DNA from 3 places in the Parazoarcus sp. PS-13 R2A genome. Region 2 is predicted to be linked to each of the others. Evidence: predicted binding sites of a transcription regulator. Region 2 holds the regulator's gene; each other region holds the start of a gene.
The links. The regulator LexA, encoded in region 2, represses DNA repair genes until DNA is damaged. The targets are predictions, from matches to a motif close to ACTGTATNTANATACAGT.
Positions count from the first base shown of each region.

Region 1: the regulator LexA is predicted to act here: its motif matches at 6,356-6,373, upstream of AC22G6_RS17000 (ATP-dependent helicase).
Region 3: the regulator LexA is predicted to act here: its motif matches at 5,384-5,401, upstream of AC22G6_RS09570 (error-prone DNA polymerase).

Region 1 covers NZ_JBYEXN010000020.1:55,647-63,694, forward strand. Annotated here, with positions in the region: gene AC22G6_RS16980 (putative bifunctional diguanylate cyclase/phosphodiesterase) at 1-1,066, shown strand, start outside; gene AC22G6_RS16985 (c-type cytochrome) at 1,174-1,623, shown strand; gene AC22G6_RS16990 (diguanylate cyclase) at 1,992-3,782, shown strand; gene AC22G6_RS16995 (hypothetical protein) at 3,830-4,027, opposite strand; gene AC22G6_RS17000 (ATP-dependent helicase) at 4,258-6,354, opposite strand; gene AC22G6_RS17005 (group III truncated hemoglobin) at 6,455-6,865, opposite strand; gene AC22G6_RS17010 (alpha/beta fold hydrolase) at 6,973-7,815, opposite strand.
Region 2 covers NZ_JBYEXN010000010.1:52,190-60,237, forward strand. Annotated here, with positions in the region: gene AC22G6_RS11015 (ABC transporter ATP-binding protein) at 8-2,074, opposite strand; gene AC22G6_RS11020 (FKBP-type peptidyl-prolyl cis-trans isomerase) at 2,135-2,620, opposite strand; gene AC22G6_RS11025 (peroxiredoxin) at 2,622-3,092, opposite strand; gene lexA (transcriptional repressor LexA) at 3,349-3,957, shown strand; gene imuA (translesion DNA synthesis-associated protein ImuA) at 4,169-4,798, shown strand; gene AC22G6_RS11040 (Y-family DNA polymerase) at 4,817-6,271, shown strand; gene AC22G6_RS11045 (4a-hydroxytetrahydrobiopterin dehydratase) at 6,300-6,593, opposite strand; gene AC22G6_RS11050 (DUF748 domain-containing protein) at 6,608-8,048, opposite strand, start outside.
Region 3 covers NZ_JBYEXN010000008.1:100,572-108,619, reverse strand. Annotated here, with positions in the region: gene AC22G6_RS09580 (LysR family transcriptional regulator) at 1-885, shown strand, start outside; gene AC22G6_RS09575 (NAD(P)/FAD-dependent oxidoreductase) at 949-2,103, opposite strand; gene AC22G6_RS09570 (error-prone DNA polymerase) at 2,198-5,377, opposite strand; gene AC22G6_RS09565 (2-hydroxyacid dehydrogenase) at 5,485-6,447, opposite strand; gene AC22G6_RS09560 (M61 family metallopeptidase) at 7,233-8,048, shown strand, end outside.

The sequences.
Region 1 (8,048 bases), on a different contig from region 2:
GGGCGGTGACGAGTTCGTGCTGGTGCTGAACGATCACGACGAGCTCAGCAGCGTCATCTCCCTACTCGACCGGGTGCTGGCCGAGATCGGCCGCCCGGTGGCGCTGTCCGGGCGCGAATTCCAGGTTGGTGCGAGCCTCGGCGTGGCGCTTTATCCCGACGACGGGCGTGATGCGCAGAGCCTGCTCAAGCACGCCGATGTCGCAATGTATGCGGCCAAGGATCGGGGGCGAAACAACTTCCAGTTCTTCACCCGGGAGCTCAACCGGGTCGCCGAAGAACGGCTCAATCTTGAAGCGGCAATGCGTGCCGCGCTCGAGCGGGGCTGTTTCGAAGTGCATTACCAGCCGAAGGTGAACCACCTGCGCCGCATCGTTGGCGTTGAAGCGCTGGCGCGCTGGAATGACCCCCAGCTCGGGTCCATCGGTCCTGACCGCTTCATTCCCGTCGCCGAGGAGACGGGTCTCATCGTCCCGCTGACCACGACCATCCTGCGCCAGGCCTTTGCAGCCGCGCGGCGCTGGAACCTCGGCCGCGAGCATCCCCTGCGCGTGGCGGTGAACCTGTCGCCGCGGCTCTTCCTGAGCGGTGATGTCGTCGCGCATGTCGCTTGCTTGCTGGGCGAAGTCGGTCTGTCGCCATCTCAGGTCGAGCTTGAGGTGACCGAAACCGTCTTTCTCGGCGATAGCGACAGGGCGGTCAGTATCCTGCGCGAATTCAAGTCGCTCGGCGTCAGCCTGGCGATGGATGACTTTGGCACCGGCTACTCGTCACTGAGCTACCTGCGGCGCTTTCCGCTCGACATCATCAAGCTCGATCGCTCGCTGGTGACCGACCTTGAGCATGAAGAGGAAGTGGCCATGATTGCCCGTGCCGCGATCTCACTCGGGCAGAGCCTGCGCAAGACGGTGGTTGCCGAAGGCGTGGAAACCCAGGCCCAGTTCGACTTCCTGCGCTTTCAGGGGTGTGACGAATTCCAGGGCTACCTGTTGTCGCGGCCGGTGCCCGAGGCCGCGCTGAGCCAGCTGCTCGCCGATGGTGGTGTGATCCCGAAGAAGCCGGTCTGAACGCCCCAGTCGGGTGCAGGGGAACTTCCGGCGCCGTGGAAGCACCTATAATGCGCCCCTCCATCGGGCTGCCTGTTACCCGACCCACTCCTCACCGGATGCCCTGCATGTCGCGATTGATCCTGTCTTCCATTCTTGTCCTGCTTGCCCTGACTGCCTGTAATCAGACTGTGGAGGATACCGGGCCGGGGCAACCGGTGAAGCATCGCCAGGACGCGTTCAAGGCGATGCTCCGCGCCTTCGAGCCGATGGGCGTCATGCTTCGCGACAAACAGTACGACGCCGGAAGATTCGCCGAACTGTCCGCCGAACTGGTGGCGCGCCGGGATGCACCGTGGGCGTACTTCACCGCCGATACGCTCTATCCGCCGACCAAGGCCACGGCCGCGGTGTGGGAGCGTGCAGATGAATTCGAGCGCGAGCGCGAGGCCTTCTTCGCGGTGACCGACGCGTTGCTTGCAGCGGCGCAGACGCGTGAGCTCGAGCAGGTCGGGCCCGCGTACGAAAAGGTGTACGACAGCTGCAAGTCCTGCCACAACGACTTCAAGAAGAAGTGACCCGAGGAGGATCCGTCGTGGCCCTGCGCCGGATTTCTCCACTGATGGTGTGACCCGCAGCTGAGCTTCGCTCGCTGCAGCCTTGACCGGCGTCGCCTGTTTCCGCCCTGCAATGCGCGATCCCCGCGGGCGCGGGTCTGCCCGTCCCCAGCGTCATTCTGCTGGGCGTTGTATTTGTGCACAAACTGATGCATTCGGTCTCGCTAAAACTTAAATCCACTGCATTTGCGTGGGTTTATGAAATATGATTTGCGGCTTGTGTCGTGCGGCACACCGCAGTCATGAGGCAGCTGGGCATTGATGCGCACATTCCTGAAACGATTCACGAACGGTCCGGCCCCCGGGGGCCAGAAATCCCGATCAGAGCCATGCTGACGCCGGGCCGCACTGCCATCTTTGTGCTGTTCTGCCTGCGTCGCGCATGCGTCGCGGCGATGCGGCCGGCGCTGGCGTCCGGCCTCCTGTGGTTTGCGTTGGTGAGCGTGTCGTCTGTCCATGCGCAGGGCATCGTGCTGGACGGTCTGTCGTCCGGGATGCTCGGGCGCGCGGGCACAGTGATGCTCGAACATGGCAGTGCGTTCTCCGCGGAGGAGGCGCTGGCACTGCAGCGCCAGGGCGCGTTCAAGGGCGCAGGGGTGGCGGTTCCCAAATTTGGTATCGGCTCGCAGCCGGCTTGGTTCCACCTGACCGTCGACAATCGCGGTGACCGTGCCGTGTCCCGGCGACTGCTTGCGGGGGTGTCCTGGATCGAGCGTCTCGACGTCTTCATCGTGCGCGGCGGGGTGCCGGTCTCGCAGTGGGTTGCGGGCGATGGCGACGCGAGCCGCCGTCATCCGCTGGGAAGCCTGGGCTACGCCTTCGATCACGACTTCGAGCCCGGGATCACCGAGATCCTGATGCGCGCAGAGACCGCCGATCCGCTGGTGTTACCGGTGCGCCTGCTGAGCCCGGATACTGCAAGCGCGGCAATGCGTGCCCAGGACTACGGTTACGGCGTGCTGTATGGCTTTCTGCTGGCACTGATTGCCTACAACGCGATGCTCTACGCCGGACTGCGGGACAGCAGTCACCTGAACTACGCGCTCTATCTCTCCACCTTCATCCTGCTCAATATCTCCTACTCGGGGCGCGGCTATGAATGGCTGTGGCCGGAAAGCGTCACTTTCCAGCAGTACTTCACGCTGGTGCTGATGGTGCTGTTTGGCTGTGCGGGGCTGCGCTTTGCTTCCAGCTTTCTCGAGCTCGGACGGTTGCATCCGCGAGCCGAGCAGGCTGTGCGCCTCCTCATGCGGGCCGGACTCGGGAGCATTGCGCTGACTGTCGCCATGCAGTTGCAGACCGCGGCAGCGGTGGTGGCGTTTGTCTTCGTGCTCGTGTTCTCGGTGCTGATGGTCGGGCTCGGCGTGCTGAGCCTGCGCCATGGGCGGCGGCCTGCCTGTTACTTTCTGGCCGGTGCGGTGGTGGCGATGGCGGGGGCTGCGGTGACCGCGACGAGTGTGTGGGCCGGCTTGCCGTACTCCGAAGCCTTTTTTCATGCCGCGGAACTGGGCATGGCGCTCGAGGGCAGCCTGCTGGCGCTCGCCCTGGCTTACCGCATGCGCCTGGTTCAGGCTGCACGCACCGAGGCCGAGCATCTGTCACGCATCGATCCGCTGACCGGCTTGCTGAACCGGCGCGCCTTTCTCGGTCAGGCCGACGGGGTGTGGAGTACCGCGGTGCGCAAGGGGCGCCCGCTGTCGATCATTCTGATCGATCTCGATCATTTCAAGGCGATCAACGATACCTATGGGCATGAAACCGGGGATCGGGCGCTGATGGCGGTTGCCGGCGCCCTGAACCGCAACTGCCGGCGCGGAGACATCTCCGCGCGGTGGGGGGGCGAGGAGTTCATCCTGCTGTTGCCGGAAACCAGTGCGGAGCAGGCCCGCGCCATGGCCGTCCGCCTGCTGTCGGATATCCGCGCCATGCCGGTTGCGGATCACGCCGGTGCCGCCTGTCTGTCGGCCAGCCTCGGGGTTGTCGAGCGCAGGCAGCATGAGGTGCTCGAAGCCCTGATCCGCGAAGCCGATGGTTGCATGTACGAGGCCAAGCGCGCCGGACGCGGCTGTGTTTACGGCGTGTCGCCTGCAGGCGGGGGCGCCGCGCTCGCAGCCGATTGACTGCCGCGGTCCGGACGTTCTTCCATACGCCCCGTGGGGCGGCTGGTTCAGCCCAGTGGCTTGATGAAATAGCTCATGATCGTTGCCGATGCCTCGCCATCAGCCAGGATTGCAGCGGTCCATTTCGGGATGGCTTGTGCCGCCCAGATGACAAACACCGCAAGCACGATCTTGCGGCCACGCGTCATGGCGTGAAGACGCTCCATCACCTCGGCTGAAGCGCCGTGTTCCTTTGTCTCTCTCATTGCCCGCTCCTTGCTCGACGCCGGGTTTGACCCGGTCTGGATGCAACTGCCCGGCAGGTCCGGACCTCGCCTTGTGTGGCAGATGCATGTTGGAGAAGGGGCCTTTGCGGATCTTCAGTCCCGCGCACGAGCCTGCGGGTGTCGCCGATGCCGGGCCGGCTTTTCTCCATCCATCCAGCGTAGTCGGCGCTGGCGGACTTTCAAGGCGAGTATCGGGAGGGCGGGTGGTTTCAGTCCCACATGCCGCGCATTTTCGCGGCCAGATCGAGCGCGGCCTGACGCGATGCGGGCGTGCCGCGCAGTTCCGGGGGCGGTTCCGGCCACGTGTGCTGCTCGAAGTGCGGCAGCAGGCGGTTGGGAATGAAGCGGGTGCGCCCGGCATACACATGACGGTCGCCCATGCCCTGCTGCTGGGTGACATAGAAACGCTGCGGCACGATGAGGTCGAGGTGGTCCTTCGCGCGCGTCATGCCGACATAAAGCAGGCGGCGCTCTTCTTCGATCTCTGCGGTGTGGCGGGTGGCGATGTCGGACGGAATGCAGCCATCCACCACGTTGAGCACGGTGACAGCGTTCCATTCCTGACCCTTGGCCGAGTGCAGCGTGGACAGGATCAGGTAGTCCTCGTCGAGCAGCGGCATGCCGGCCTCGTCGCTGGTGGCGCTGGGCGGGTCGAGTGTGAGCTCGGTCAGGAAGCGCTGCCGGCTGGGATAGGTGGCGGCAATGCGGCCGAGCTGCTGGATGTCGCCCTGACGCACGGCCGCATCGTCGTACAGGCGTGGCATCTGCGCTTCGTACCAGCGGCAGGCCAGCTCGAAGCTGGTCGGCCACGGCGCATCGTCGCGGCCGAGGTGTTCGACCAGCGCGGCGAACTCGTTCCACGCCTGTTGAGCCGCATCGGGCACGGGTTGCTCGGCGAGCAGGGCGCAGCCCTCGGGCGCGGTACACACGTTGCCGAGGATGCGACCGGCGGTCTTGGGACCGATGCCGGCCAGCAACTGCACGACCCTGAATCCGGAAACGCGGTCGCGCAGGTTCTCTGCCCAGCGCTGCAGCGCGAGCACGTCCTTGACGTGGGCGGCTTCGAGAAACTTGAGCCCGCCGAACTTCACGAAGGGGATGTTGCGCCGGGTCAGCTCCATCTCCAGCCGGGCGCTGTGGCTGGCGGCGCGGAACAGCACCGCCTGCTGCTTGAGCCGGATGCCTTCCTCACGGCGGGCGAGCGCGCGTTCGACCACGTAAGCGGCCTGATCGGCATCGTCGCGCACCGACACCAGTTGCGGCCGGGCGCTGCTGTCGCGCTCGGACCACAGATCCTTGCTGTAGCGTTCGCTGGCCTGTGCGATCACCGCATTGGCCGCGTCGAGGATGGGGCGGGTGGAGCGGTAGTTCTGTTCCAGCGTCACGCGATGGGCGGGCGGCTCGAAGCAGGCGGGAAAGTCGAGGATGTTGCGCACCGTGGCGCCGCGAAAGGCGTAGATCGACTGCGCATCGTCACCGACCACGGTGAGGCCACGCCCGTCCGGCTTCATGCCCAGCAGGATCTCGGCCTGCAGGTGGTTGGTGTCCTGGTATTCATCCACCAGCACATGCTGGAACAGGCCGCCGACCTCTGCTGCCAGCGCCGGATCGGCCACCATGTGCGCCCAGTACAGCAGCAGGTCGTCGTAATCGAGCACCTGCTGCGCCTGCTTGGCGGCGACGTAGGCGCGGAACAGGGCTTTCAGGTCGTCCGCCCATTCTGCGCACCACGGAAAGGTCGATTGCAGCACGTCCTTCAGCGGCGCACGCGTATTGACCACCGCCGAGTAGATTGCGAGACAGGTGTTTTTCTGCGGGAAGCGCTTGCTGCGTGATGAGAGCCCCGCCTCGTGACGGGCGAGGTTCATCAGATCGGCGGAGTCTTCGCGGTCGTGGATGGTGAATGCCGGGTCCAGCCCGATGCGCCCCGCGTACTCGCGCAGCAGGCGTGCGCCGATGCCGTGGAAGGTGCCCGACCATTGCAGGCTGGCCTGCGCCAGCCAGGGCGTGTCTGCCGCAGCCTGGCCGAGAATGCGTTGCACCCGTCGCCCCATTTCGTCCGCCGCACGGCGCGAGAAAGTGAGCAGCAGAATGCGTCCCGGGTCGGCCCCGGCGACGATCAGGCGCGCAACGCGGTGGGCCAGCGTGTTGGTCTTGCCCGAGCCGGCGCCGGCAATGACCAGCAGCGGGCCGGGAGTCTCGTCGCTGCCGTGACCGATGCCAAATTCCACCGCTTCGCGCTGGGCGGGATTGAGGCGGTCGAGCCAGTCTGAAGGCGTGGCGGGCGGAGTCTGGGAACGGGTCATGACTGTAATTCTATCCAGTTCCACGCCGGCTTTGGTGCTCGTCCTGCTCTGCAAACGTCGGCAAATCGCTTGCACGCGTTGCTGCGCGCGCCTTCCCGGCTCAGGCCGGGGTGTCTTTTGATCGCGTCGCTGACGATGGGACGACCGGATCGAAGGGAAACAGGCCCGCCCGAAAGCTCTTTGCCATGAATTCGGCGCGGCCGATGGCGAGCTTTGCGGTTTCGGGGGGCAGGATCTCTTCGGCGGCTTCGCGGAACAGCGCCAGCCACTGGCCGAAGTGCTCGCGCGTGATCGGCAGGCGCATGTGCACCGGGAATGGATGGCCAGCGTAGCGCTTGGTGCCGAGCAGGGCGTTGGACCAGAAGTCGGTAACGATCGCGAGGTGGTGATCCCAGTCACCGACGGCGTTGTTGAACACCGGGCCGAGGTCGTCATCCAGCCGGGCCCGATCGTAGAAAACCTGCACAAGTTCGGCGATCTGGGCTTCGGTGACGGCAGGTGCTTCGGACATGATGGTTCTCTTGAGGACGGGTTTCTGCATCGGGAAATATAGCCGATATGCGGAACAGCCACTTTTCTGCGTGACCCTGGCAGATGTGCTTCGGCGCGGCCGCGTACTCAGACGCGTGTGCTTATCCCCGCGAACTCGAGCAGATCGTCGATGAACGCATCGCGCTTCCACAGGTGCGGTGCATGGTCCACGCCCTCGTAGATGTGCAGTTTCGCGTTCGGCAGATGGCTGGCCACGTACTCGGCGGTGGCGGTCGAGTAGAAATTGCTCTCGCCGCCGTAGATCAGCAAGGTCGGAATGTTCATCTGTGCCAGCACCGGGCGATAGTCGGCCGCGGTCAGGCTGTCCCAGCAGGCGATCAGGGGGGCAGGTGCCAGCTTTCGCAGGCGCTGACGCATGGCCTGGATGCCCTCGGTATTCTCCGCATAAGCCTGTGCGGCCGCTGCGTTCCGGCCGTCTGCCACCAGGCGCAGTGCGGCTTCGGCAAAATCCTTGCGTAGCGCAGCCATGAAGGCTTCATTGCGCTGCGCGTCGAAATCGCCATAGACACCGAGAGTCCAGTTCAAGTCGGTCAGCAGGCGTGGAGACTGGTCGAGAATGACTGCACGCCCCAGTCGCTCGCAGCCGAAGTCGCGCACGTACTGCCACAGCGTGAGCGCGCCCATCGAGTGACCGACGACAACCGCGTCGCGCAAATCGTGATGTGCCAGCAGCAGGTGCAGATCCTGCGCCATCCGCTGCACGGTCGGCACCGTGGTGGTCAGCGGCGCGTGCCCGCCATGGCCACGGGCATCCCAGCGAAAGATGCGGAAGTGCGCCGCCAGCGGCTCGATGAAGGGCGTCCAGTCGCGGTGGCTCGAGGTCCAGCCGTGCAGCAGCACCAGCGGGCGCCCCTGGCCGGAAATACGCAAGTGGATGGTTTCGCCGTCGTCGGCGGTCAGCGTGTCCATTGGGCAGGATTATAAGGGCTGCATGCGTATGGACTGTTACGTGATCACCGTCAGCCTCGAACGACTGAAACTCGACGGCCTTCTGCGGTGCTGGCGATCGGCAGCAGGGACGGAAGATGACGCCCGCCGGACACCATCGTCAGCTGACGCGACCTGGAACCAGCCCCGAACAACGGAGCGCTGCTGCCCTGTTCGGACGCATCGGCGCAAAAAGCTAAGATGGTTCGAAATAT
Region 2 (8,048 bases):
GCCTGGCCTAGGCGGTCCTGCGCAGCGCCTGCACCTCAGCCCCTGCCCAATGGCAACGAACCCTGTGCCCGCCGCCCATGCTCTGCTCGGCCGGATAGGCTGCACGACAGATGTCGCTGGCAAGCGGGCAGCGTGGATGAAAATGGCAACCTGCAGGCGGATCCAGCGGCGAGGGCAAGTCGGCGGAGACGGTCATTGCCGGCTGGTGAGCGTCCGCACCGGCGCTGACCTTCGGCACCGCCGCAAGCAGGGCACGGGTGTAAGGATGTGCCGGTGCGCCGAGTACGCGCGCCGCCGGGCCGTGCTCGACGATGCGGCCGAGATACATCACCGCCACCTCGTCGGCCAGATACTCGACCACAGCGAGGTTGTGGGTGATGAACAGATAGGCCAGCCCGAGCTCCTGCTGCAGTTCGCGCATCAGGTTCAGCAACTGTGCCTGCACCGAGACATCGAGCGCGCTGGTCGGCTCGTCGCAGACAATCACCTTCGGCGACACGGCCAGCGCCCGCGCAATCGCAATGCGCTGGCGCTGGCCGCCGGAGAATTCGTGTGGATAACGCCAGCGCATGGAGGGTGACAGCCCGATACGATCCAGCAGGGCATCGACCGTCTTGCGCCGTGATGCGGCATCGCCCGCCACACCGAGGCTGAGCATGCCCTCCTCGATGATTTCACCGATCCGGAGGCGCGGGTTGAGCGACGCGAACGGGTCCTGAAACACCATCTGCACGCCGCGTCGCATCGGCATCAAGGCGTCGCGTGAGAGGCCGGTCTGACGCTCGCCGTTGTAGAAAACAGCGCCGCCCGTGCTCTGGTTCAACTGCAGGATGGCCTTGCCCACGGTGGTCTTGCCACAGCCGGACTCTCCCACCAGGGCCAGCGTGCGCCCGGCGCTCAGGGCCAGGCTGACACCGTCGACGGCCCGCACCTGCCCGACGACGCTGCGAAACAGCCCCTTGCGCACCGGGAAATGGACTTCGAGGTCGCGCACTTCGATCAGCGGCGTCCCCTCGCTTCTGCTTGCCGACGCGACATCGCCGGCCTCCACCCGGTGCAGGGGACGCGGCACGCTGACGCCGTCGTAAAGATGGCAGCGCACGGTCTGCGCGCCGATCTGCTGCCAGCCGGGCGATTCGTCGTCGCAGCGGTCAAATGCCTGCGGGCAGCGATCGGCAAAGCGGCAACCGACGAAATCCTGATCGAGCGCAGGCACGCTTCCAACCGGCGCATCGAGCATCGTGCCGCGGCGCGCACCGTCGGGCAGCGCTGCGAACAGCTTGCGTGCGTAGGGGTGGAGTGGCGTGTTGAAAAAGGCCTGGCGCGGACCCGTCTCAACCAGCTCGCCGGCGTACATCACCCCTACCCTGTGGGCCATCCGCGCCACCACGCCGAGATCGTGCGTGATCAGCAGCATGGCCATGCCGCGTTCCGCCTGCAGCCCCGCCAGCAGATCGAGCACCTGAGCCTGGATGGTCACGTCGAGGGCAGTCGTCGGCTCATCGGCAATCAGCAGTTCGGGGCGACCGGCCAGCGCCATCGCAATCATCACCCGCTGCTTCATGCCGCCAGAGAACTGGAAGGGGTAGTCGTCGAGCCGGGCATCGGCACCGGGAATCCCCACGGATTCGAGCAGCAGCCGGGCCTCGGCACGGGCCTCGGCGCCACGCAGCTTGCGGTGCAGTTGCAGGGCTTCGCCGATCTGGTCGCCGATCGTCATGACCGGATTGAGACTGGTGGCGGGCTCCTGGAAGATCATGCCGATACGCCCGCCGCGTACCGAACGCATCCGCGTTTCGGGCAGCCGCAGCAGATCGTCGCCGGCCAGACCGAGCTCGCCCCCGTCGATCCTGGCGGCGTCGGGCAGAAGGCGGCTGATCGCAAGCGCCGTCATCGACTTGCCGCAGCCGGATTCACCGAGCAGGGCAAAGGTCTCGCCTGCGGCAATCGAGAAGCTGATGCCGTCAACCGGACGGACATCTCCGCCGGCGGCACCAATGGCCACCTTGAGCGCGCGCACGTCGAGCAGGGGCGCCGCGCCCGGGACGGATACAACGGGCGTCGTGCCACTCATTCAGGGGGGGCCATCCGGAAGCAGATATGAAAAGGGCCGCTACCGCGGCCCGTCAGACGATCAGTGATGATGTCCGCCAGCACCATGGACGTGTCCATGGCCAATCTCTTCTTCAGTACCGGCACGCACTTCGGCCACCGTCACGTCGAAGATCAGCGCCACGCCGGCCAGCGGATGGTTGCCATCGACCACCACCTTGCCTTCGGCAATGTCGGTAATGCGGTAGATGATCTCTTCCTCGCCGTCTTCGCTCACGCGCTCGAAGGACATGCCGACTTCGATGTTGTCCGGGAAGAGCTTTGCATCTTCCACCAGCACCAGTTCTTCGTCGTAGTCACCGAAAGCGTCTTCGGGTTGCAGCTTGATCTTGAAGTTCTCGCCTACTTTCTTGCCGTGCAGGGCTTCTTCCAGCGTCGGGAAGATGCCGTCGTAACCACCATGAAGATAAACCAGCGGATGCTGACCATCGTCGATCACCGCACCGTCCGGGTCGGTCACGGTGTACTTGAGGGTGACGACGCTGTTCTTTGCAATTTCCGTTTGCATGCTATGTATCCAGTTCCTTGACCAATTTTAGAACCGCAGCCACATGGCCGCGGGGCGTGACATCACGGAGCACGTGACGGATGACACCCTGTTTGTCGATGACGAAGGTTGTCCGCGCCACGCCCATCTTCTTTACCCCGTCGACTTCCCTGGCCTGCCACACATCGTAAAGACGCGCGACCTCGGCATCGGTATCGGAGAGCAGCCGGACGGACAGTCCGTGCTGATCGCGAAACTCGGCATGCGTCAGGGCGTCGTCGGGACTGACACCCACGATGATGCAGTCGCAACGGGCGAATTCGTCTTCATGGTCACTGAAGTCGGCCGCCTGAAGCGTGCACCCCGGAGTGTTGTCACGCGGGTAAAAATAGAGAATCACACGCTGCCTGCCGCGCGTGGACAGGAGGTCGAATGTCTCCATATCCGCGTCCGGCAGGGTGAAAGCGGGGGCAGTGTCTCCGCTCTGAAGCATGAATTCTCCCTGACGTTCAGCGGATTCTAGCGGAGTGGCGGTGCGAACTCTACCGGACTGTGATCGGGGCTCAACAAACATGATGTCGCTCCTTTCTGGTTTTGGCACGGCCAGGTGACGGAAATACGTACCTGAGTCATCAATAGCCCAGTCCTGCATCATGCTCAAGACGCAGTGCGTCATTCGCCGTTTGCTGATAAAGATTTGCACACCGCACTTTACTGTTTAAAATTACAGCAACGATCAGGAGATGGCCATGAGCACCCGCAGCGAACACCTGACTGCACGCCAGCAGGAAATTCTCGATTTCATCCGCCAGACGGTGGAGAGCGAGGGCCGCCCCCCCACCCGTCTCGAAGTATGTACGGCTTTCGGTTTCCGCTCTCCCAATGCGGCAGAAACCCATCTACGCGCACTGGCAGCAAAGGGCGCAATCTTGCTCGAGGAAGGACGCGCCCGCGGCATCCGGCTGGCGCAGGCGCTGGGCCTGCCGCTGATCGGCCGGGTTGCGGCCGGTAGCCCGATCCTCGCCGCAGAACATGTCGAAAAACGTTTCCAGCTCGACCCGGCGCTGTTCTCCCCCCGCGCCGACTACCTGCTGCGGGTGCGCGGCATGAGCATGCGCGACGCCGGCATTCTCGATGGCGACCTGATTGCGGTTCATCGGGCCGGCGAGGCGCGCAACGGCCAGATCGTGGTGGCCCGCATCGACGACGAGGTCACGGTCAAGACCCTGCAGCGCAAAGGCCGTACCGTGGAATTGCTGCCGGCAAACCCCGACTTCGAACCGATCGTGGTCGACCCGCAACGATCGCAACTTGTGATCGAAGGCATCATGGTCGGCCTGATCCGCAAGGACAACTGAGCACCGGGACGCGCTGCCCGCAACTCCGCAGCCCGCCCCTGAAGACGCCGTTATGCCGGGGGCGCTCTGCCAGGACAGCAAGCCGTCCGGTTTGTGCCGCCCGGCGTCTGCCGCTATCCGCCAGAGGCTTCCGGACCACATGCTTATTCATTCCACGGACGAGCGCTGCACGACCCACCGACCGACATCGACCTGAGCACACGCTGCCGCCATGCCGACTCACACCGCACTCGCCACGCTTCCTGCCGGACTGGTCTGGCAGGGACGGCAACTCGCACATCAGGGTGGCCCGGTACTGCCGACAGGCCATGCCGCGCTTGATGCAGAGCTGCCCGGCGGCGGCTGGCCGGGCGCCGCGATGACCGAACTGCTGGCAGACCAGCGCGGTGTAGGCGAGCTTTCGCTGCTGATGCCGCTGCTGCGCCAATCCGGACCGGCGCGCTGGCAGGTCTGGATTGCCCCGCCACAAATGCCTTATGCCCCGGCCCTCCATGCTGCCGGCGTCGATCTTGGATCGCTGCTGCTGCTGACCCCGGCCACCGCCGGAGAAGCCGTCTGGGCCGCCCGCCAGGCCCTTGGCTCGGCCAGCTGCCATGTCGTGCTGGCGTGGCTGCCGCAGATCGACAGCGCCGGCCTGCGTCGCCTGCAACTGGCAGCCGAACAAGGCTCGACCCCGCTCTTCCTGTTCCGCGCACTGGCCACCGCACGCCAGCCCTCACCGGCGCCGCTGCGGCTGGCGCTCTCGGCCCAGCAGGGTGCCTTGCGCATCGACCTGCTCAAGCGCAAGGGCCCGCTCGCACACGCCCCCGTTGTGCTGCCGCTGCACGGCGACCGGCCTTGACTCCGCAGGCATCCCGACGTGCTGTGGCTGGCCCTGATCCTTCCCGAATTGCCCCTGCAGGTCTACATTCGCGGCCTGGCAGCCTCCGGCCTGCTCGCCATTACCGAGAACAGGCCCAGCGCTCAGGTCATCGCCGCCACGCCTGACGCCCGCGCACAGGGCATACAGCCCGGCCAGGGCGTCGCCAGCGCGCTCGCGATGCTGCCGACGCTGCGCCTGATGCCACGCACTCCTGAACGTGAAGCGGCCCTGCTGAAGGAGCTGGCGGCCTGGTCGGGTGCGTTTGCCTCCCGCGTCTGCCTCGACCCACCCGACTGCATCCTGCTGGAGGTCGCCTCCAGCCTGCGCCTGTTCGGCGGACTCGACGCCCTCGAAGCCGCCTTGCTAGACGGACTGCAGCAGCAGGGACTCGATGCCTGCAGCGCGAGCGCACCCACACCGCTGGCAGCACGCTGGTTCGCGCGCCATGCACATCATGATCCGCAGTCCGTCGTCACACCTGCACCGGACTGGCACGCCCGCCTCGATGCCTTGCCGCTGGAACTGCTTGCCGACGACGGCGCGATCAGCACGAGCAGCTTCGATCTGCTCCATGGCCTCGGCCTGCGTACCCTGGGTGAAGTCCGTGCGCTTCCCGCAGCAGGCCTCGCCCGTCGTCAGGCGCAGGCGGTCAGCGAAACCCTTGCCCGCGCCTACGGCGAATGCCACGACCTGCGCCCGGCGTTCATCCCGCCCGAGCGCTACACGGCCCAGCTCAGCCTGCCCGCGGCAACCGTCAATACCGAGCCCCTGATGTTCGCCGCCCGGCGCCTGTTTGCCGGCCTGGCGAGCTGGCTCGCCGCACGACACACTGGCATCGACCACTGCCGCCTGAGCCTGCAGCACGAACGCGGCGAGGACACCGTGCTCGACATCCTCACCGGCATGCCGAGTCGCGACGAAGCCAGGCTCAACCTGCTCGCGCGCGAACGGCTGGCGGTACTCGAACTGTCATCGGCTGTGGAAGGCATGACGCTGAGCACCGACGCGCCACGTGCGCTGGCCGCCCGCTCGGACGACCTCTTCGGCGACCCTGCGACCGAACGTGAAAACGCCTTGCTGCTGCTGGACCGCCTGCGGGCACGGCTGGGAGAAGACTGCGTGAGGCAGCTGAGCATCGTTCCGGACCGCCGCCCCGAGTGCGCGTGGCGCAGCACCGCATTGGGCACGATCTCACCGCGCCCGGCTCGAAATGCAGACACGCCTGCCGGCGCCACCCGGCCGCTCTGGTTTCTGACCAGGCCGCGCCGGATCGATGCGCCGCGCAAGCTTCACCTGCTGCGAGGGCCGGAGCGCATCGAACAGGGTTGGTGGGACGGGCATGACATCCGTCGCGATTACTACCTCGCACAAACGGCCGACGAAGGCTTGTGGTGGGTATTCCGCGAACTGGACCCGCCACACGACTGGTACCTGCAGGGCTACTTCGGCTGAGCCGCAACGCCCTGCAAGCCCTCATGCATCAGGAGGCAGGCGGGAACAGTCCGTTCATGAACCCTGCCAGCGCCACATCCTTTGCAGTAAGTCCGCCTGCGTCATGCGTGCTGAGCACGACATGCACACGGTTATAGACATTGAACCACTCCGGATGGTGATCCAGCTTTTCGGCCTGCAACGCCGCTCGGCTCATGAAACCGAAAGCCGCATTGAAATCCGCAAACCTGAATTCACGCTCGATCGCATCCCGCCCATCCACCATCTTCCAGCCGGGCAAGCCGGCCAGAGCGGCGGTTCGTTCCGCATCGCTGAGTTTCATCCTGCCCTCCCGCTTCAACGCAAGGAAAACACCACCAGTCTGCCGCCAGCCTCGGCCTTTGCCGCTGTGGGCTTGACCATGAAAACGCGCTCGGGCGGCACCTTGCCCGTCGTCACCAGCCACTCGCGCACATTCTGCGCACGCTGCTGCGCAAGCAGCCTGAGGTCTTCGTCGCCCACCGTCATCGTCGGCAGCAGCAGTGCCTCCATCTCGGCAACCGGCAGACTCTTGGCGACACCGAGGAAGTTGCGCGGCTTCTCGATCTCGGTGTCGTCATAGACCTCTTCGAGCAAGGCGGCGTACTCGCCCTCCGCAATCTCGATATTCTGCAGCGAAGGCGCAGACTGTCCGCTCTTGACCATCGCCTTGAGCTTGACCGCACGCACCTGATCAAGCAGCTTTGCGCGGCGAATGCCCTCGGGGTCGCTCGCAGGATCGGCAAAACCGGTGATGTCGAGCCGCAAGCCGGCCCGGTCGACCAGCACCTTGGCGAGCGTCGCCAGCTTTTTCTGCTGCGCCTCACCCGGACGTGACACGCCGGAGTCGAACTCGACCTGGGACAGCTCCTCGCCCCCTCCAAGCACGGACCCGAGCAGTGCGAAGGGCGAGGTGATCGCCTTGCCCACCAGATTGAAGAGCGCCTTCACCACCAGTCCGAACACGCTGAACTCCGGATCGTCCATGGTGCCGCTCACCGGCAGATCAAGATTGATCTGCCCGCGACTGTCCTTGAGCAGCGACACGGCCAGCTGCACCGGCAGGTTGACCGCATCCGGACTGTCGACCGCCTCGCCGAAGGTGAGCTGGTCGAGGAAGATCTGGTTTCCCGCCGTGAGCTTGCGCTCCTCGATCTTGTACGTGAGTTCTGCCGACAACTTGCCGCGCTGGATGCCGTAGCCGACATACTTGCCCGAGTAGCTCGACAAACCGGTCAGCTCGAAATCCTTCACCGAGGCACCGATGTTCAGGTACTGATCCTGGCGAAAGGGGTTGAACTCGCCGTTGATCGATACCGGCGCCGAATTGTCGACCCTGCCATCCAGCGTCAGCTTGGCAATCGTGGTCGGGTCCGAAGACAGTCCGGACAACTCCCCCGCCATCCCGGTCAGGTTGGCGTCGTAGTTGGGGCGCACGAAACGGTCGCTGAAGGCGATGTTGCCACCCTTGACCCGGATCCGGCCGATCTTGATCGGCGGCATGTCGGCCTGCGCCTTGCCGTCGGCAAGTGCCGCTTCGGCTTTCTGCCGCTCCGCCTCGGCCTCCTCGGTTCCGGCCTGAATCTCGCGCAGGTTGAGCTTGCCCTGGTCGCTCAGGATCAGGCGGGTATAGAAGTCGTTGAGCGCGATGTCGCGCACCTCGAGCGCAAACGGCGCCAGGCGCATGTCGATGTCGTTCAGGCTCAGGCTGCCCCAGCGCACGAAATCGGTCGCATTCAGACGATCGATCGAGGAAAAG
Region 3 (8,048 bases), on a different contig from region 2:
GAAATCTTCGTCCGTACCGTTCAGGGCGGCAGCCTCAGCGCCGCGGCGCGCATGATGGACATCACCCCGGCTGCGGCAAGCGCCTCGCTTAAACGGCTCGAAACCGATCTCGGCGTGCGGCTCTTTGTGCGCTCCACAAGGAGTCAGCGACTGTCGCAGGAGGGGGAAGCCTATCTGCAGCATTGTCTGCAGGCGCTGGAGTTGCTTGATCAGGGCAGACGCGCGGCAACGGCCGGACAACTCGAACTCAGTGGCAGCCTGCAGCTATCCATCCCGTCAGACATCGGGCGGCGTCTGCTGTTGCCGTGGCTGGACGAGTTTGTTGCGGACTATCCGCGCCTGCAGTTGCGGGTGCAGGTGTCGGACCGGGTTGCGGATGTGTTCCAGCAGCCGGTGGATATCGCGATCCGCTACGGCAATCCGCCGGACTCGAGGATGGTGGCCTTGCCCCTCGCGCCCGGCAACCGGCGGGTGTTGTGCGCATCGCCGGCCTATCTCGAACGTCATGGCAGGCCCGAGACGCCTGCCGATCTCGTTCGCCACAACTGCCTGTGCTTCATGCTCAGCGATCAGGTGCACGATCGCTGGCGCTTTTCACGTGATGGCGAAGAGAGCCTGGTCAACGTCAGGGGCAACCGCATCGCCGACGATGGCGAGACGGTGAGGCGCTGGGCCGTGGCCGGGCATGGGATCGCCTACAAATCGCGGCTCGACACCGAGCAGGACCTGCGCGATGGGCGCCTGGTGGCGCTGTGTACTGCATGGTCGGGGGAGTCCAGCCCGCTCAACCTGCTGTGTGCCAGCCGGCGCCAGATCGGCCCTGCGGTGCAGTTGCTGCGCCATCATCTGCAAGGGCGGATCGATCAACTGGCGGCGGGTGCTTGATGCCAGCCCGCTGGTGAGCGTGCGCGCTGCGGGCGGCAGTGCGCCCGGTAGCGTGAGGGGCACTTACTGCGCGTTGCGGATGCGGGCAAGTCCGAGCGCGGCCTCGCTGATCCCTTCGGTCGCAATGTGGGCCGGCAGCGGCAGCTGTCGCACCAGCGCTGCGCAGGCTTCACCCATTGCAGCGGCGGTCTGGATGCCGTAGCCACCCTGTGCGGCCACCCAGAAGAAGCCGGGCACCCGATCATCGAAACCGCCGACCAGCCCGCAGTCGGAAGCGAAAGTGCGCAGGCCGGCCCACGGGGTTCGCGGGCGGCTTGCGTCCAGCGTGGTCATCTCTTCGACGCGGTACATCGCCAGGGCAATATCCAGCTCTTCGGGCTGTACATCCTGCGGCGGCACCGGGTCGGCATTTGCGGGTGAGGCGAGCAAGGCGCCTGCATCGGGCTTGATGTACCAGTCCTCCGCTGCGCCGAGCACCATCGGCCAGTGTGCGGTGGGCATGTCGGCGGGTGCGGGCAGGATGCAGGCCGTGCGCCGCTTGGGTATCAGCCCCAGCGGTGCGACACCCGCCAGCCCGGCGACGATGTCGGCCCAGGCGCCGGCGGCATCGATCAGCACCGGTGCCGTCCACGTGCGTGTGCCGGCGCTAAGGGTCCAGACCTCGCCGCTGCGCTCGACGGCGCTGAGCTCGGCGTCGCACACGACCTGACCGCCGGCGTGGCGTACCCCCTTGAGAAAGCCCTGATGCAATGCGTTGACGTCGATATCGAAGGCGCCCTCTTCATACACCGCAGCCGCGACCTGCGACGGACGCAGGGCCGGCACCATGGCGCAGGCCTCGGCCGCAGACAGACGGCGGGCCGTGGATGAGGTGGCCTGCAGCTCGCGCCAGAAGTCATCGAGGTGTGGCAACTGGTCCGGTGTGGCCACGACCAGCACCCCGCGCGGGCTCAGCAAGGGGTGGCCGGTGAAGCCTGCAGGGGGCGACTGCATGAAGGACAGGCTTGCGCGGGTGAGTGCCCGCACCTGAGCGTTTCCGTAACTTGGCACGAAGATCGCGGCGGAGCGTCCGGTGGCGTGATAGCCGGGCTGCGATTCGCGTTCGAGGATGAGGACGCGGCCGAAGGGCGCCAGCCAGTATCCGATCGAGGCACCGGCAATGCCCGCGCCGACAATGATGAAGTCCGCATCGGTTCGAGCCTGCGTTTCCGAGTTCACTGTTGTCCCTGTTGTGTGCAAAGGGTGAACTCTGGCGCAGATCCGGAGCCGCGTCCAACGTCATGGATGCGGCGCGGAGCCCCCCGGGGCTGCCTCAATGGAAGTCCCTGCTGTGGGTCTCGAGCTCGCCGAGCAGGGCGGAGTGGTCGACCACGCGGCCGGCGATGAGGTGCACCACCTGGCCCTGGCGGCTGATCTGTCCGTACACCCCCAGCAGCTTCGCTCCCAGAAGCTGCCGGCGCTGACGTTCGACCAGCTCGGGGCGAACGATGATGTTGATGAGGCCGGCTTCGTCTTCCAGGGTGATGAACATCGTGCCATTGGCGGTGCCGGGGCGCTGGCGGCAGGTCACGATGCCGGCGGCGCGGGCGAGCATGCGGTCGGGGCAGTGCATGATCTCGGTGGCGTCCAGAAAGCGCATGCCACGCAGGGTTGTGCGCAACAGGCTCAGCGGGTGGCTGCCTAGGGTGAAACCGAGTTTGTTGTAGTCGGCACGCAGATCCTCTGCTTCCGAGGGCGGGGCGAAGCGTAGTGCGGTTTCGTAGCCGGCTGCGCCTTTGAGCATGCCGGGCAGCGGGCTGTTGCCGGTGGCCTGCCACAAGGCCTGGCGGCGGTTGCCGGCCAGTGATTTGAGAGCGTCGGCCGCGGCCAGGCGTTGCAGGGTGGCGGCATCCAGGCCGGCGCGCGTGGCGAGGTCGGCCACGTCGGCAAAGGGCCGTGTGGCACGGGAGGTGGCAATGCGGGTAGCGGTCTCGGTGCCGAGCCCGCGGATCATGCACAGGCCCAGACGCACGGCAGGGTTCGTGTGTGCACGATCAGGACCGGCTGCTTCATCGTCAATCGCCTCCAGTGTGCATTCCCTGTCGCTGGCATTGACGTCCGCGCTGCGGACCTCGACCTGATGGCGGCGTGCGTCCTGGATCAGTTGCGAGGGCGAATAGAAGCCCATCGGTTGGCTGTTGAGCAGGGCACACAGGAAGGCTGCGGGTTCGAAGCATTTGAGCCAGGCCGAGGCATAGACCAGCAAGGCGAAGCTGGCCGCATGGGATTCCGGAAAACCATAGCTGCCGAAGCCTTCGATCTGCTTGCACAGGCGTTCGGCAAATTCGGCTTCGTAGCCGTTGGCGGCCATGCCTTGCAGCAGCTTGTTGCGGTAACGCTCGAGTTCGCCCTTGCGCCGCCATGCGCCCATCGAGCGGCGCAGCTGATCAGCCTCGCCGCCGGTGAAGCCGGCCGCCGCCACCGCGAGCTGCATCACCTGCTCCTGAAAGATCGGCACCCCCAGCGTGCGTTCCAGCACGGCGCGGATCTCATGCCGCAGACCGGCCATCGGGTCTTCGCCGCGGGCCTTGCGTGTGCGCGCTTCGAGATAGGGATGAACCATGCCGCCCTGGATCGGGCCCGGGCGCACGATGGCGACCTCGACCACCAGGTCGTAGAAACGCGTCGGCTTGAGCCGTGGCAGCATGGTCATCTGCGCGCGGGATTCGATCTGGAACACGCCAATGGTGTCGGCGCGCGACAGCATGGCGTACACCGCTTCCTCCTCGCGCGGAATGCTGGCCAGGCTGAGCGGGGTGCCACGCCAAGTCGATACCATGTCGAGCGCACGGCGCAGTGCGGAGAGCATGCCGAGCGCGAGCACGTCGACCTTGAGCAGGCCGAGGGTGTCGAGATCGTCCTTGTCCCACTGCAGCACGGTGCGGTCGGGCATGGCGGCGTTTTCGATCGGGACCAGCTCATCGAGCCGGCCGCGCGCAATCACGAAGCCGCCGACGTGCTGCGACAGGTGGCGCGGAAAGCCGATCAGGGCGTGGGTGAGCGACAGCAGCTGGATGAGCTGCGGGCTGTCGGGATCGAAGCCGGCCTCGCGGACCCGCTCGGGAATGATCTGTCCGTCGTCGAACCAGTAGCGGTCGCGGGTCAGGCGCTCGATCTGTGCGGCTTCGAAACCCAGCGCCCGACCCACATCGCGCAGCGCGCTGCGCGAGCGGTAGCTGATGACGGTGCCGGCCAGCGCGGCACGCTCACGGCCGTACTTGCGATAGATGTACTGGATGACCTCTTCGCGGCGCGAGTGCTCGAAGTCGACGTCGATGTCGGGCGGTTCCTGGCGCTCGCGCGAGATGAAGCGTTCGACCAGCATGATGCCGAGCGAAGGGTCAACTTCGGTAATGCCCAGCGCCCAGCACACCACCGAGTTGGCAGCGGAGCCGCGCCCCTGGCACAGGATGCCGGCACTGCGGGCAAAGCGGACGATGTCGTGCACGGTGAGGAAATACGCCTCATAGGCGAGCTCGCCGATCAGGGCGAGTTCGGTCTCGATCTGGTGACGAACCCTGGCGGGCGCCGGGTCGTCTTCTGCATTGGCTGTGCAGGCGAGGGCGTGTTCGGCCGAGGCTGCCTTGCGGTAGCGCCAGCGCAGCCCCGCTTCGACCAGCTTGCGCAGCCAGGAGGCGGGCGTTTCGCTCACTGGGACGAGCTCTTCCGGATACTCGTAGCGCAATTCGTCGAGCGTGAAACTGCAGCGTTCGGCGAGTACCAGGGTTTCGGCCAGCAGATCGGGTGGAAAGCGGCGCCCGAGCACTTCACGCGCCTGCAACCGGCGCTCGGCATTGGCGGCGAGCGCAAGCCCGGCATCGGCCACGGTGGTGAGCCGGCGCGTCGCTGTGAGTACATCGGCCAGCGGGCGGCGGCTGGCGTCGTGCATCAGCGCGCCGGTGCTGGCGATGAGGCGCAGGCCGGTGCGTGCGCCGATCAGGCGCAGTTGCGTCAGACGGGTGGCGTCGCGGCCGTCGAGCGTCTGCATGAAGGCCATCCAGGCTGCACCGGGAAACCACCTGGCGAGCCAGTGGGCGGCGGCCTCGGTGCTTTCGTCGGGCAGGTCGGGTGACAGCAGCACGGCCAGGCAATCGTCCAGCCCGTGTTCGAGATCGCTGCGCAGCAGCCGGTAATGCCCCTTGTCGGCGGCGCGGCGGCCGCGGGTGATCAGCCGCGAGAGCTGACCGTATCCCTTGCGCGTGCAGGCCAGGAGCACCAGCGCCGGGCCATCCTCAAGCCGGATCTCGCTGCCGATGATGAGCCGCACTGGCAGCGCATGTTCGCGAATGCAGCGATGCGCCCGGACAACCCCCGCCAGCGAACATTCATCGGTGATGGCAAGCGCCTCATAACCGAAGGCCGCCGCCTGCGTGGCCAGTTCTTCGGGATGCGAAGCGCCACGCTGGAAGCTGAAGTTGGACAGGCAATGGAGTTCGGCAAAGCGCGGGATCATGTGTGGACTGTAAATAAATACAGTCGTAACGGCAATCCACATGGTTCCGTGTGGCGCGGGCCGCCGGACCCGCGCGCACCATCCTGCTCAGCGAGGCCGTATCCGTCTCACGCAACCCGACGCAGCGCGTTCCCCGACCTGAACGCGTGCGTGTTTTCGACCAGCTGATCGACGATGCGCTGACGTGCCTCGCGGCTGCCCCAGGCGCTGTGTGGCGTGACGATCAGGCGTGGTACGTCGTCGGCCAGCAGGGGGTTGCCAGCGACCGGGGGCTCCTGAATCAGCACGTCGGTTGCGGCGCCGCCGAGATGTCCGCGTCGCAGCGCATCGGCCAGCGCCTGCTCTTCAACCAGTCCGCCACGCGCAGTATTGATCAGGAAGGCGCCGGGTTTCATCAGTGCGAGCTCGCGTGCGCCGATCAGATTGCGGGTTTGCTCGGTGAGCGGGCAGTGCAGCGTGAGCGCATCGACTTCGGGCAGCAAGGCATCCAGGAACAGACGATCCGCCTTCGGCGGACGCCCAGGAAGATTGCCGACCACCACGCGCATGCCCAGTGCCTCGGCCAGTCGCGTTACTGCGCCGCCGAGCTCGCCCTGGCCAAGCACGCCAAGGGTCTTGCCCGCCAGTTCGACAATCGGAAAATCGAGCAGACAGAAATGCTTTGCCTGCTGCCAGCGGCCCGCTTTCACCGCAGCCTGATAATCCGGTAGCCGGGTCGCCAGCGCCAGCAACAGCATCAGCGTGTGTTGCGCAACGGTGGCGGTGCCGTAGCCCTGACAGTTGAACACGGCAATCCCGCGTGCCTTCGCCGCGTCCAGATCCACGTTGTTCAGACCGGTCGCGGAAACCAGCACCAGTTCAAGCTGCGTGCAGGCTGCAAGCACTTCAGCCGTCAGATTGACCTTGTTGACGATCGCGACCTGTGCCCCCTGCAGTCGGCTGATCACCTGCTCAGCCGGGGTGTGCTCGTAGGCCTCAAAGCCAGAAAATGCTTCCCGCAGCGAAGTCAGGTCGAGATCGTTCTGGTCGAGCGGGGTGATGTCCAGGAAGACGGCTTTGAATGGGGGCATCGATCTGTACCTTTGTGAAATTCCGTGCCGGATTATCTGCCAAGCGCGCTGCACCAACAAAGCGCTGGTCGGATGAAGGCGGGCCGGGATGTCATCGCACGGGTTTCGGAGAGACGACCGGTGCCGCGCAGGCAGGAATCGATGCCGACCTTTTTTTGATCAACTGTGTTTATCCACGACTAAGGTGAATGAAGCTGTGGACAAGGTGTGGGGGAGTCCGCAACGGCCTTGAATCAACAGGCTTTTCGAGGCTCGCCTAAAAATGAGGCAGTCCCATGAAATGGTGGTTTCAAGACCGTTTCCGGGCCTTGTCTGCGATCTGTCCACTGTTTTCTGCTGCGGTTTCTACGTATTTTCTGCGCGGCCTGTGGATTGTGTGTTCGATCAGTCCTGTTTATCCCCGTGCGACGTGGGTGAAGCTGTGGACAAGGTGTGAGGGAAGCCGAAACCTCCTTGAATCGAAAGGGATTTCATTGTCTGCCTAAAAATGAGGCAAGTCCGGGAGAAGCGGCGCTCAGACCTGTTTTCCGGCGAGCTTCGACGTTTGTCCAGTGTTTTTGGTGGCGATCCGCACGAATTTTCCGCGTGGGGTGTGGAAAACAGGTCCGACCCATCGGGTTTATCCCCGAAGGCCGTGGGCGAAGCTGTGGACAAGGTGTGAGGGAGCGTTCAAACGCCTTGAAGCAACAGGACTTTTGCGTGCTGCACAATAAATAGGCAGCTCCTCGCAAAGCGCCTAAAATCGTGACTTCTCCGTTTTCAGGCTGCTGTCGCCCGTCCTGCCCATGACTGCCCCGATCCGCTATTTCATCCGCCCCTCGCGTCCTGAAGCCCATGTGTTCGAGCTGCGCTGCACGGTCAGTGATCCGGACCCCGCAGGCCAGCGTTTCAGCCTGCCGGCCTGGATTCCGGGCAGCTACATGATTCGCGAGTTCGCGCGCCACGTCGTGAGCCTGCGTGCCGAGTCGGGAGGAAAGGCTGCGAAGGTCGAGAAGCTCGACAAGCACACCTGGCTCGTTACCGGGCTGGTTGCAGGAAAGCCGCTGACGGTGTTCTACGAAGTGTATGCATGGGATCTGTCGGTGCGTGCGGCGCATCTTGACCAGACGCACGGCTTCTTCAACGGCACCAGCGTGTTTCTTGCGGTGGAGGGGCGCACCGACCGGCCCTGTCTGGTCGAGATCGAGAGTCCGGAAGGCATGGCCTATCGCGACTGGAAAGTGGCGACCGCGCTGCCGCGTGCGCGTGGCGAAATCGGCGCGGCGCTCGCTTACGGGTTCGGGCTGTACCGGGCGGAGAATTACGACGAACTGGTCGATCACCCGGTCGAGATGGGCACATTCACGCTTGCCGGTTTCGAGGCGGGCGGGGTGCGCCACGACATCGTGCTCACCGGTCGCCACGACTGCGATACCGAGCGCCTTGCAGCCGATCTCGAACACATCTGTCAGTTCCAGATCGAGCTTTTCGGTGCGCCGCCGCCAATGGACTATTACGTCTTTCTGACGCAACTGGTCGGCGACGGCTACGGCGGGCTGGAACACCTCGCATCCACCGCGCTGCTGGCCAGCCGGGCAGACCTGCCGTGGAAAGGCATGACC